DNA from 4 places in the Blautia aquisgranensis genome. Region 3 is predicted to be linked to each of the others. Evidence: predicted binding sites of a transcription regulator. Region 3 holds the regulator's gene; each other region holds the start of a gene.

Region 1 (3,218 bases), on a different contig from region 3:
CGGGAGAGAGTGCCACATTTACGATTCAGCCTAAGCTGGAACTTCCTGCGGGTGATTATAGTGGCAAAATATATATAAAAGATCTGGACGGAACGGAGCTTGATTCTGTTGAGGTATTTTTTGGAGTGACAGAGCCGGAGCCGGTATATGATCTTTCTATCAGTCCGGACAGCGTGGAATTCGGAACCTCCGCGGAAGGCTACAAAAATGCACCGGATGCTCAGACAGTGACAGTGACCAATACCGGAAATACTAATATCACACTGCAGCAGCCGGAAAGTAAATATTATACAGTTGGCAGTTTTTCTACAACAGAACTGGCAGCCGGGGCAAGTGCAACATTCAGCGTACAGCCGAAAAGTGGTCTCACAAAGGGTGAATATCTTGAGGATATTACAGTTGAGAACAGCGCAAATGTGGAACTGTATGTAAATGCACATTTCAGTGTTACTAAAAAGAACGATGATAATAATGACACGGCAGAGAATCTTACAGGGATTAAAAAGCCTTCGGATATCAAGGATCTTCCGAATGGAACAGAGAAATCTCAGAAAGCACTGAAACTTCCATCTACGGTAAAGATTACTACAACAAAAGGTGAGAAGGAAGCATCCGTGAAATGGGATGTAAAGGGCTGTTCTTACAATCCTTCTTCTTCAGACAGACAGACATTTAATGTAAAAGGTACTGTCACACTTCCGGATGGAGTGAAGAACCCGGATAAGATCAGTACAGTAATAGCAGTAAGTGTCACAGTAAATGGATATACAGGTTCGAAGGCTAAGGAATCTGATAACAAGATTACCGGTATTGATGCCAATGGCAAATATGACACTAATAGCAAGATCACATTTACAGCAGTTGGAGCAGGAATGAACAACGAGAGCCCGAAGAAGGGTGATACAAGATTCCTGCCTGCAAGTTGGAAGATCACAGAGACACGTACCTGGGATGCAGCTCCTTATACAGCAACTTTTCGTGTAAGTAAGCCTGGTCAGTATACACTGAAGGTTACTTTTACAGAGCAGAAATACGATGGATCGAAATGGTCTGACATTGGAAGTAGCACTGAAAGCCAGGTGACATTTACCGTATCCCAGGCAGCAGCGTTGACTGCAACGCCAAGTCCGGCAGTTACCGGAGCAAACAAGAAATCAGCAGTTCAGACAGGTGACAGCACTCCGATTATGACATTTGTGATCATTCTTGTGATCGCTGCTGTATGTATTGGAGGAGTTCTTGTATATCGCAAAAAGAAAAAATAATAAGTCAGGCAGAAGCCTGTATTGAACGGAAGGAGATCCTTGCATAGTTTGCGGGGATCTTTTTCTGTCTTTAGGAATATCTGGACAATATTGTTACTAGCACTCAAAATTGGTGAGTGCTAAATTTTTCTTGACTTTTGTTAAAAGTCGTATTAGTATATATTTATCGAAAAAAACAGAACCAATTTTCCGGTTTTTCCGGAACACAATAAATAAGAACAAAAGGAGAGTGACATACATGTCAGCAAAACATGGAAGTTTATCAATCAACAGTGAGAATATTTTTCCGATCATCAAGAAGTGGTTATATTCAGACCATGATATTTTTGTAAGAGAGATGATCTCCAACGGATGCGATGCCATCACGAAACTGAGAAAACTTGAGGTTATGGGAGACTACACATTCCCGGATGGTTATAAGCCGGCTGTCAATGTTGTTGTAGATCCGGATCAGAAGACCCTGAAGTTTATTGATAACGGTATCGGTATGACTGCTGATGAGGTAGAGGAATATATCACACAGATTGCTTTTTCCGGTGCTACCGAATTTCTTGAGAAATATAAAGATAAGACAACAGATGATCAGATGATCGGTCATTTCGGACTTGGTTTCTATTCCGCATTCATGGTTGCAGATGAGGTTCATATTGATACACTTTCTTATAAAGAAGGTTCTACACCGGTTCACTGGACCTGTGATGGTGGCACAGAGTATGAGATGGCTGATGGTAACAAGACAGTACCTGGAACAGAGATCACACTTTTCCTTAATGAGGAGAGCCTGGAATTTGCCAATGAGTACCGTATGCGTGAAGTAATCGAGAAGTACTGCTCTTTCATGCCGGTAAATATCTACCTTTCCAAAGCTAATGCAGAGCAGGAATATGAGACGATCGACGAGGCAGATCTCCGTGAGGATGATGTAGTAGTTGAACATATTCATGAGGAAGCCAAGACAGAGGAAAAAGAGAACGATAAGGGTGAGAAGGAAGTTGTTGAAGTTTCTCCTGCAAAAGATAAAGTAAAGATCAACAAGCGTCCGGTATCCTTAAGTGATACACAACCACTGTGGATGAAACATCCGAATGAATGCACAGATGATGAGTATAAGGAATTCTACCGTAAGGTATTTATGGATTACAAGGAGCCTCTGTTCTGGATTCATCTGAACATGGATTATCCGTTTAACCTGAAAGGTATCCTTTATTTCCCGAAGATCAGAACAGAGTATGATTCCATCGAGGGAACTATTAAACTTTACAATAATCAGGTATTTATCGCAGATAATATTAAAGAAGTCATTCCTGAATTTCTTCTCCTTCTGAAAGGTGTGATCGATTGTCCGGATCTGCCGCTGAACGTATCACGTTCCGCACTGCAGAATGATGGCTTTGTGAAAAAGATCTCCGAGTATATCACCAAGAAGGTTGCAGACAAGCTGACAGGAATGTGCAAGACAGACAGAGAATCCTATGAGAAATACTGGGATGATATCAGCCCGTTCATTAAGTTTGGATGCATCAAGGATGCAAAATTCGGCGAAAAGATGAATGATTACATTCTCTTTAAGAACCTGGATGGTAAATATCTTACTCTGAAAGACTGCATTGAGGAGAACAAGAAAGAAGAGTCCAAAGAAACAGAGGAAGAGAAGAAAACAGAAGAGAAGGCTTCTGAGGAGAACCAGAGCGAAGAACCGGAGAAGACAGTGATCTACTATGTAACCGATGAGGTTCAGCAGAGTCAGTACATCAACATGTTCCGCGAGGCCGGTAAAGATGCAGTGATCCTGAAACATGTGATCGATTCTCAGTTTATCTCTCACCTGGAGCAGCAGGATCAGGCAATTCAGTTCAAGAGAATTGATGCAGATCTGACAGAGGAGCTTCGTGAGGATGGAGAGACTGATGAGGCAACCGTAAAAACTCTTACAGATGTATTTCGCAAGAACCT
Region 2 (3,218 bases), on a different contig from region 3:
ATGGAGCTTAAACTGAAGGAACTCAAGCCGGAACAGCATTTTACACAGCCGCCTGCACATTATACAGAGGCCTCTCTTGTAAAAACCATGGAGGAGCTGGGAATCGGACGACCAAGTACTTACGCACCGACGATCACAACCATCATCAGCAGACGTTACGTATCCAAGGAACAGAAGAATCTGTATGTCACCGAGCTTGGAGAGGTTGTCAATAACATCATGAAGCAGGCGTTTCCAAGTATCGTGGATGTAAACTTTACAGCAACCATGGAAGGACTTCTGGACTGTGTTGAGGCAGGTACGGTACAGTGGAAGACTGTTGTCAGAAACTTTTACCCGGATCTGAAGCATGATGTGGATGAGGCGGAGAAAGAACTGGAGAAAGTCGATATCCAGGATGAGGTCACAGATGTGGTCTGCGATAACTGCGGACGCAACATGGTCATCAAATACGGACCGCACGGAAGATTCCTTGCATGCCCTGGTTTTCCGGACTGCCGCAATACGAAACCATACTATGAAAAGATTGGTGTTTCATGTCCGAAGTGTGGCGGTGAAATTGTCATGAAAAAAACGAAAAAAGGCAGAAAATACTACGGATGTGAGAATAATCCGGAATGTGATTTCATGTCATGGCAGAAACCATCCGCTAAGAAATGTCCGAAATGTGGCAATTATATGCTCGAAAAGGGAAATAAGCTGGTTTGCAGCCAGGAAACCTGCGGATATGTGGAACAAAAGCCAAAAGATGAAGATTGATCGAATAAATGCTTTTCTACCAATTTTCAGAAAAGCCCGTTAAAAATGAAAAAAATATAAAAATGTCTTGTAAATTTCCAGAATAACGTGTAATATTAGACTAGAAAAACGATTTCTTTCAAGGTACGAAAGTGAAAGGAGGAAAAAATGAGCGTTCAGTTGCTAGATAAAACTAGAAAGATCAACAAGCTTCTGCATAACAGTAGTTCAAGCAAGGTAGTGTTTAACGACATTTGCCAGGTGCTCATGGAAACCTTAAGTTCCAATATCCTGGTACTCAGTAAGAAAGGTAAGGTTCTGGGAGTTAGTATTTGTCCGGGTGTGGATGAGATCACAGAATTGATCGACGATAAGATTGGCGGACACATCGATCCGTTATTGAACGAAAGATTTCTTGGCGTTCTTTCCACAAAGGAGAATGTTAATCTCCAGACACTTGGTTTCGAACATGTACCCGGAAACTATCAGGGAATCGTGAATCCAATCGATATTGCAGGTGAGAGACTGGGAACATTGTTCATGTACCGCAATGATCATCCTTATGATATTGAGGATATCATTGTCAGTGAATACGGCACAACAGTCGTAGGCCTGGAGATGATGCGTGCGGTTCATGATGAGAATGCCGAAGAAGACAGGAAACAGCAGATCGTGAAATCTGCATTCAGTACACTGTCCTTCTCAGAGCTTGAAGCAATCATTCACATTTTTGATGAGTTGGATGGAGATGAGGGAATCCTTGTTGCCAGCAAGATCGCTGACAGAGTCGGCATCACAAGATCTGTGATCGTAAATGCACTGCGTAAGTTCGAGAGTGCAGGCGTGATCGAATCCCGTTCTTCCGGAATGAAGGGAACCTACATCAAGGTTCTCAACGAAGTGATCTTTGACGAACTTGAGGAGATCAAAGCACAGAGAAATAAGAAGGCATAAGGTTAAATGTTTTGACCAGATAGAATGAAGCACGTGACGAAAGAGACTGCCCGTTATCACCGGGAGGTCTCTTTTTTTAACGGAATAAGGTAAGTACCGGCGGGCTGCGAAAAGCAATAAGCAGTGCTTAAGAAAAAAACAAAATAAATAATGAAATTAAGAAAATAAGAGAAAACAAGAGAATAAAAGAGAAAACAAGAGTATACATCAGAAAAACTATATATTAAAAGAGTTGCGAAAAAACGTGAAATTAACTAATATAGCCATAGTGATTAGCACTCGTAGAAAGTGAGTGCTAGCAAGCGAAAAATGGAACTTATAAAGGAGGAACATAGATCATGAAGTTAGTACCTTTAGGCGACAGAGTAGTATTAAAACAGGTTGAAGCAGAAGAGACAACAGCATCCGGAATCGTACTTCCGGGACAGGCACAGGAGAAACCACAGCAGGCAGAGGTTATCGCAGTTGGCCCTGGCGGAGTTGTAAACGGTAAAGAAGTTAAGATGGAAGTAGAAGTTGGAAACACTGTTATCTACTCCAAATATGCAGGAACAGAAGTTAAGATGGATGGAACAGATTACATCATCGTTAAACAGGAAGATATCCTTGCAATTATTAAATAATATAAACAGCTTATCGTATATAAATATAAACAGGAGGTCATTTGATCATGGCAAAAGAAATTAAATACGGCGCAGAAGCAAGAGCAGCACTTGAGGCTGGTGTAAACAAACTTGCCGATACAGTAAGAGTAACACTTGGACCGAAAGGAAGAAATGTAGTACTTGACAAATCTTTCGGTGCTCCGCTTATCACAAACGATGGTGTTTCCATTGCAAAAGAGATCGAGCTTGAGGACGGATTCGAGAATATGGGTGCTCAGATCATCAAAGAGGTTGCATCCAAGACAAACGATGTAGCTGGTGATGGTACTACAACAGCAACCGTACTTGCACAGGCAATGGTACATGAGGGAATGAAGAACCTGGCAGCAGGAGCGAACCCGATCATCCTCAGAAAAGGAATGAAAAAAGCAACAGATGTTGCAGTAGAAGCAATCAAGAACATGAGCCAGGCAATCAACGGAAAAGCTCAGATCGCTAATGTAGCCGCAATCTCTGCAAGTGATGAGCAGGTTGGACAGCTGGTTGCAGACGCTATGGAGAAGGTTTCCAAGGATGGTGTTATCACTGTTGAGGAGTCCAAGACCATGCATACAGAGCTTGACCTTGTTGAAGGTATGCAGTTTGACCGTGGATATATTTCCGCATACATGTCTACAGATATGGAGAAGATGGAGGCAACTCTTGATGATCCGTATATTCTGATCACAGATAAGAAGATCAGCAACATCCAGGAGATCCTTCCGCTTCTTGAGCAGGTTGTTCAGGCTGGTGCAAAGCTTCTCATCATTGCAGAAGATGTTGAGGGTGAGGCTCTCACAACCCTGATCGTTAACAAACTGAGAGGAACCTTCCAGGTAGTAGCTGTTAAAGCACCTGGCTATGGTGACAGAAGAAAAGAGA
Region 3 (3,218 bases):
TAGCTCTTGTAAGGTTCATATCGAAATGCTTCGGTCCCTCAGCTGTAGCTGTGATGAACGGAAGGTTGATGTTTGTTGTTGTTGCGGAAGAAAGTTCTTTTTTCGCTTTCTCAGCTGCCTCTTTCAGTCTCTGAAGAGCCATCTTATCGTTGCTAAGATCTACACCCTCTGTTCTCTTGAACTCAGAAAGCATGTAGTCTGTGATCTTCTTATCAAAGTCATCACCACCAAGACGGTTGTTACCAGCTGTGGAAAGAACCTCGATAACGCCATCGCCGATCTCAATAACAGATACATCGAATGTACCACCACCAAGGTCGTATACCATGATCTTCTGCTCTTTCTCATTGTCAAGACCATATGCAAGAGCTGCTGCTGTAGGCTCGTTGATGATACGTTTTACATCAAGACCTGCGATCTTACCAGCATCTTTGGTTGCCTGACGCTGAGCATCGTTGAAGTAAGCTGGAACAGTGATAACTGCCTCTGTTACTTTCTCTCCAAGATATGCCTCTGCATCCTTTTTCAGTTTCTGAAGGATCATTGCGGAGATCTCCTGCGGAGAATATTTCTTCTCATCAATTGTTACACGATAATCTGTACCCATCTCTCTCTTGATGGAAGAGATTGTTCTGTCTGCGTTTGTAACAGCCTGACGTTTTGCAGGCTCACCTACAAGACGCTCTCCTGTTTTTGTGAATGCTACAACGGATGGTGTTGTTCTTGCGCCTTCTGTATTTGCGATAACCGTCGGCTGTCCACCTTCCATTACGGCTACACAGCTGTTTGTTGTACCTAAGTCAATACCAATAATCTTTCCCATGATTTTTTCCTCCTGTTTTAATCTGTATCTGTAAAATTACTGTCTGTCAATATTAGTTAGCTACCTTGACCATACTGTGGCGTACCACGAAATCCTTGTAGGTGTAACCCTTCTGGAATTCCTCCACCACGATATTCTCGCCAACCTCTTCATCCTCCACATGCATTACTGCGTTATGGAAATCCGGGTTGAACTCCTTACCAACTGCCTCGATAGGTTTCACACCCAGGTCATCCAGTGTGGTAGTCAGCTGCTTATAGATCATTTTCATTCCATCTGCAAAAGCATCGCCTTCCTGTGCCTGTGCAAGACCTCTTTCGAAGTTATCCACAACCGGCAGGATCTTTTCTACGATCTCTTTTGCTCCGATGATGTACATGCTGGATTTTTCTTTTTCTGTTCTTTTACGGAAATTATCAAATTCAGCCATTGTACGCTTCAGGCGATCGGTAAGTTCCTCCACCTTCTGCTCAGATTTATCTTTTTTCTTCTTTCCGAAGAAAGAAGTCTTTTTTTCTTCTTTTTTATCCTCTGGGGCAGCTTCTTCGCCTGGAGTCTTGGTTTCTTCCTCCGGCAGCTCTTCTCCCTCTGGTGTCAGGTTTTCTTCCTGATCTCCATCAGTTACGGGGATCTCTGTCTCCGCTTCCTGCTCTTCGGATTTCTTCTTTGTTTCCTCCGACACTTCTTTTCTACCGCCTTTCTAAGTTTTCTTCTTTTTCAGAACGTCATCCAGATGATTCTTCAGTTCCTTCAGACTGTCCACAACATTCTCATAATCCATTCGCTTCGGACCGATGATTCCGATGGTTCCGTACATTCCGTCACCCAGTTCATATCTGGCTGTCACAATGCTGCAGTCCTTCATGGTCTGTATCGGCATCTCATCACCGATGTAAACCTGAATTCCTGTATTCTCCTCGTCGGCCATCTGACCCTTCACAAGATCGGCAAGCTCATGTTTCTCCTCGAATGCGGAGATCAGCTCGGTTGCCTTATCCTTGTCGGCAAGCTCCGGATACTTGAAGATGTTGGTCGCGCCTGAAGTATAAATCTCCATGTCTTCTTCATCCACATGAATGGTTGCTGCCACTGCATCCAGAACAGTTGCTACCACACCACTGTGGCTGCCTGCCTGTTCCTTCAGTCTGGCGATCATTCCGAGGTTGATATCCTGGATGGGAATGCCATTCAGATTGGTATTCAGAAGAAGATTCAGTTTCAGGATCGTCTGATCATCCATCTCCTCATCCAGATTGATAATCTGGTTCCGCACGGTGTTGTTATCACTGACAACCACCGCTACAAGCTGAAGCTCGCTCATTCTGGACAGCTGGATGAATTTGATCTTGTTGCCGCTGTACTGCGGTACGGAAACCATTGTTGCATAATTGGTATTGGAGGCAAGCACCTTCGCCACCTTCTTAAGCACCTTATCCATCTTATCTGTCTTCTCAATGATCAGATCTCTCAGCTCTGCGACCTCTGCTTCCTTCTCCTTCATCAGCTCATCTACATATAATCGATAGCCCTTATCTGAAGGAATTCTTCCTGCGGAGGTATGAGGCTGGACGATATAGCCCATATCAGTCAGGTCTGACATTTCATTTCGGATCGTTGCGGAACTTACATTGAGATCCGCATACTTGGAAATGGTCCTGGAGCCAACCGGTTCTCCGGTCTCCATGTAGGTCTTGATGATTGCTTTTAAAATTTTTCTCTTGCGCTCATTCAACACCTCTTCCATGAGTCCATCTCCTTTCTCTTTTATCCTTCCTGACGGATGTTAAGTCTTGTTTTGTTATATCTGTTAGCACTCATTTTAGTGGAGTGCTAACATCTACAGTCTTTAAGATATCACCATGTAAAATATTTGTCAATATGTTTTGAAAAAAAGTTCTTATTTTTTCGCAACAAAAAAGCATCAGTACGATGCTTTTTTGTAATACTGGTCTATACAGTTCTGTGCCCCGGCGAAAAACTCCGTTTCTGTTTTCTGTCCCAGTACATATTCCTGAAATTCCGTTCCCATAGACGAAACAGCTTCTATGGAGTCAGCGCACAGTGGTCTTGCTTTCAGTTTATAATCTTTCAGATATTGCCGGATCATTTCAATTCCCTCCAAATCAAGGCTTTTATCCTCGATCACATCCAGTCTTGCCGAACACATTTTTGTCAGCTGTCCGTAATTTTTACTGGCCTCATATCCGGACACATACTGAAGGAACTTCAGAGCTGCTTCTTTATGATCAGAATTTTTATTCAGTACATACTGCCAGGTTGCGATATTGGTCACCTTCTCGTCAAATTCCGGAAATGGTGCCATATGGATCTTATCTTTTCTATACACGCCTGCATTCTGAAAGGTACTCAACGCACCGGTATACATGAACATACA
Region 4 (3,218 bases), on a different contig from region 3:
CTGAGTTTTTTTACTTCATCTTTTGTCATGGAACTTTCCTTTCTACCTCATCCCTGATTTCAAAACATTATTTATTTTGATAGTTGATTCGTTCTCCTTGAATTACTGGATAACAAATCATTTTATCACTATCCAGATTTTCTACATGCATATCTACTGCACTGATCTGATGGTTTTCATAAGTATTGTAATAATAAATACCTTTTGTAACATTACAACACGACGTATACAATGTGATTTCATATTTTCCATCCGCTACTTCGCAACATCCTCGTTGCTGATCCACAGATCCGAGAATGTGAAAGAATTGGCTAACGCTTTCTTCCTCTGATTCACCTGAAATTGCATTTACCTTTGTAAAAGCTACACGTACAAAGCGTGAGGAAGATGAGAGATCTCCCGGAAGACCTAATCCTCCCATACCTCTACTATATGCATCAAGAGCCAAATTTTCGCAGAAAGTATTTCTGGGCTGTTTAGGAGATAAATACATATAATTATTTAGTTGAAACATCTGCTGTGGAAATGGCGGATTATTCGTAAGCACTCCTACTGGATTATCATAAATATGCAAACCATCTGACATAGATTCTACCGTAATTGACTCATTCTCATCAGAAATGATCCAGTGTAATTGTGCTAATGGCAATTGCTCGCTGAAAGGAGTATTAACAATATTAATTCGTTCAAGAAGCTCGCGAACTTCAACTAAAGAAGAACACTGACTTAAAATCCACGGAATAAATTCAAACTGTGCAATATTTTCCACATCTGGCTTAATCGCGGCATAAACAGCATTTCCGACAAAATTCAGTCCTGCCATTGCCACTCCTTTTTCATTCATAGCATCATAATACAAAGGATAATCCTCTGCAACATGAGCCATTCCAATAATTGCATAATGATTTTTCATATCGCCAACATGGCGAAAATTAAACGCATAATTACGTGGTGTAATTACTATCTGATCACCATAAGAGAATTCATAATCGAGGGTTCGTCCAAAGTAAAAATCTTTTGTTTTATAAGTCGCTGCTGTACACATGATCGTTTATCCTCCTAAATAGATTGAAATATGTCAATGAGTTTTTTTCTTAAACCATAGTATAGCACAATCTTTTATTTTGTTCCAACTTCATACATGATCATAACATGTAAACTTTAAACTATTTTCCTAGATTATTTCTCCATCAGTTTTTCAAACCAGGTATCCATAGCTAGGATGAATTGACCTACGTCTGGCAATTCTTGCAGCATTTCGTTTAGGGTTTTGTGCTTCACATATTTCTGCACATACACCCAACAGACAACGCTACTGGCTTCTGATACAATGTCAGCTATGGTTTTGCGCATAAGCTCTTCAAATTCAGCAATTTCTTCTTTCGGAACAACATCATATGTGGTGACAGTATGGAGCCTCTCTATCTGGATGGACAGATCATCTGGATTCATAAACAAGAAACTCTTGAAGAAGGAGAAATCGGTGTCTTTTTCCTCGATGGTGATGCTTATGTAAAGAAATATCATCAATCTGATTCCGGTATCCAACTTATTTCTCTAAATAAAAAATATGCTCCTATCCAAGTCACTTCCGGCTCCACCTTAAAAACTTTTGGAAAAGTAGTTGGCTAATTTTAAAAGGCTGATGCATTAACAGTAAACTTGCAGGGCGTCTTTTTTCACCATTTTGCATGGCTTATAGCGTTCACAAAACACATTCACAAGTTTCACAACATTCACAAAATCTTCACAAAAAATTAGCACTCACCTCTTGACAGTGCTAATAATGCGTGTTATATTACAGATAGAACAAAGGAAGAGAGATAAAAGAAAAGGTATTCCAGATGTTCGAAGAACTAGAAATGATAATACAGCAGACTGGATCGTGAAGATCTAGGGAGCTTTTGAAAGGAGATATGACTTATGTTAATGCCTAGTATTTTTGGAGAAAACTTATTTGATGATTTCTTTACACCATTCTATTATGATGACAAAGATGAGAAGAAAGCGGAAAAGAAGCTGTACGGAAGAAGAGCACAGAATCTCCTGAAGACAGATATTAAGGAAAAACCGGAAGGTTATGAACTGATTGTTGATGTTCCTGGCTTCAAGAAAGATGAAGTCAAAGTTGCATTGAAAGATGGTTACTTAACTGTCAGTGCAGCAAAAGGTCTGGATGAAGACGATGAAGATAAGAAGGGACACTACATCAGACGTGAACGTTACGCAGGAGCCTGCGAGCGAAGCTTTTATGTAGGCGAAGAAGTGACTCAGGAAGACATTAAAGGTGAATACAAACATGGTATCCTGAAACTGTTTGTTCCGAAGAAAGAAGCAAAACCAGTTTCCAATGATCCGAAATATATAACCATTGAATGATAATGATAACATCTGATTGATAAAAAGCTCGTGGTGTTGCCCGAAGATTTCGGGCAGTACCCTTTAAATATAATTGTAAGTAACAGTCGAAAGACTTGAATATAGATTTGTTTGTCATGAAAAGGAGAGATGACTTATGTTAATGCCTAGTATTTTTGGAGAAAACTTATTTGATGATGATTGGATGAATTTCCCGTTTAACGATGAGTTTTGGGGCAAGAAGAATCCGCTTTATGGTAAACATGCGCAGAACATGATGAAAACGGATATCCGTGAAACAGACGGTAGCTATGAACTGGATGTCAATCTTCCGGGATTTAAGAAAGACGAGATTCAGGTACAGCTGAAAGATGGTTATCTGGTACTTTCTGCTGCAAAGGGACTGGATAAAGATGAAAAAGATAAAGAAGGTAATTATATCAGGCGTGAACGCTATGCGGGCAGCATGTGCCGAAGCTTTTATGTAGGCGATGCAGTAAGCGAAGAAGACATTCATGCAAAATATGAAGATGGTATTCTGAAACTGTCCGTGCCAAAGAAAGCACCTGAGAAAATAGAAAAAGATGGTTATATTGCCATTGAAGGTTAAGGAAATCTCCTTATAGTCGGGCTGTCGCATCAATGATTAGGAAATCATAGGTGCGGCAGCATCTTTTTGCCGTTTTTAAGGCGAAATATTCTCTCCTTTCATTCTGTTTCTACAAGAAGGCGAACTTTAATAAACCTTTTCTGGAAAAAGGTTCGTTTTCAGGATTTACTTTTGACCTGTCAAAATCAGGCGGTTTGTTTGAGTGGAAATAAATGCCGCCCTGTCCTTCCTGCCTGAATCTTATGATGAA

The links. Region 3 encodes HrcA, which represses chaperone genes, less so after heat shock. Its sites were predicted from a motif close to TGTTAGCACTCNNNNNNNNNGAGTGCTAACA; they were not measured.
Region 1: a site for HrcA is predicted at 1,360-1,390, ahead of htpG (molecular chaperone HtpG). Genes of this name have one in related genera too.
Region 2: a site for HrcA is predicted at 1,963-1,993, ahead of groES (co-chaperone GroES). Genes of this name have one in related genera too.
Region 4: a site for HrcA is predicted at 1,756-1,786, ahead of WMO28_RS15820 (Hsp20/alpha crystallin family protein). Genes of this name have one in related genera too.

What each region holds. Positions count from the first base shown of each region.
Region 1 is NZ_JBBMEJ010000005.1:158,319-161,536, forward strand. It holds gene WMO28_RS06100 (hypothetical protein) at 1-1,265, shown strand, start outside; gene htpG (molecular chaperone HtpG) at 1,504-3,218, shown strand, end outside.
Region 2 is NZ_JBBMEJ010000013.1:58,545-61,762, reverse strand. It holds gene topA (type I DNA topoisomerase) at 1-759, shown strand, start outside; gene codY (GTP-sensing pleiotropic transcriptional regulator CodY) at 907-1,692, shown strand; gene groES (co-chaperone GroES) at 2,031-2,315, shown strand; gene groL (chaperonin GroEL) at 2,363-3,218, shown strand, end outside.
Region 3 is NZ_JBBMEJ010000012.1:25,992-29,209, reverse strand. It holds gene dnaK (molecular chaperone DnaK) at 1-823, opposite strand, end outside; gene grpE (nucleotide exchange factor GrpE) at 876-1,505, opposite strand; gene hrcA (heat-inducible transcriptional repressor HrcA) at 1,524-2,567, opposite strand; gene WMO28_RS10610 (ABC transporter substrate-binding protein) at 2,745-3,218, opposite strand, start outside.
Region 4 is NZ_JBBMEJ010000029.1:13,353-16,570, reverse strand. It holds gene WMO28_RS15835 (GTP pyrophosphokinase) at 1-29, opposite strand, end outside; gene bsh (choloylglycine hydrolase) at 68-1,045, opposite strand; partial or broken gene WMO28_RS15825 (hypothetical protein) at 1,180-1,404, opposite strand; gene WMO28_RS17125 (S24 family peptidase) at 1,411-1,632, shown strand; gene WMO28_RS15820 (Hsp20/alpha crystallin family protein) at 1,924-2,379, shown strand; gene WMO28_RS15815 (Hsp20 family protein) at 2,516-2,968, shown strand.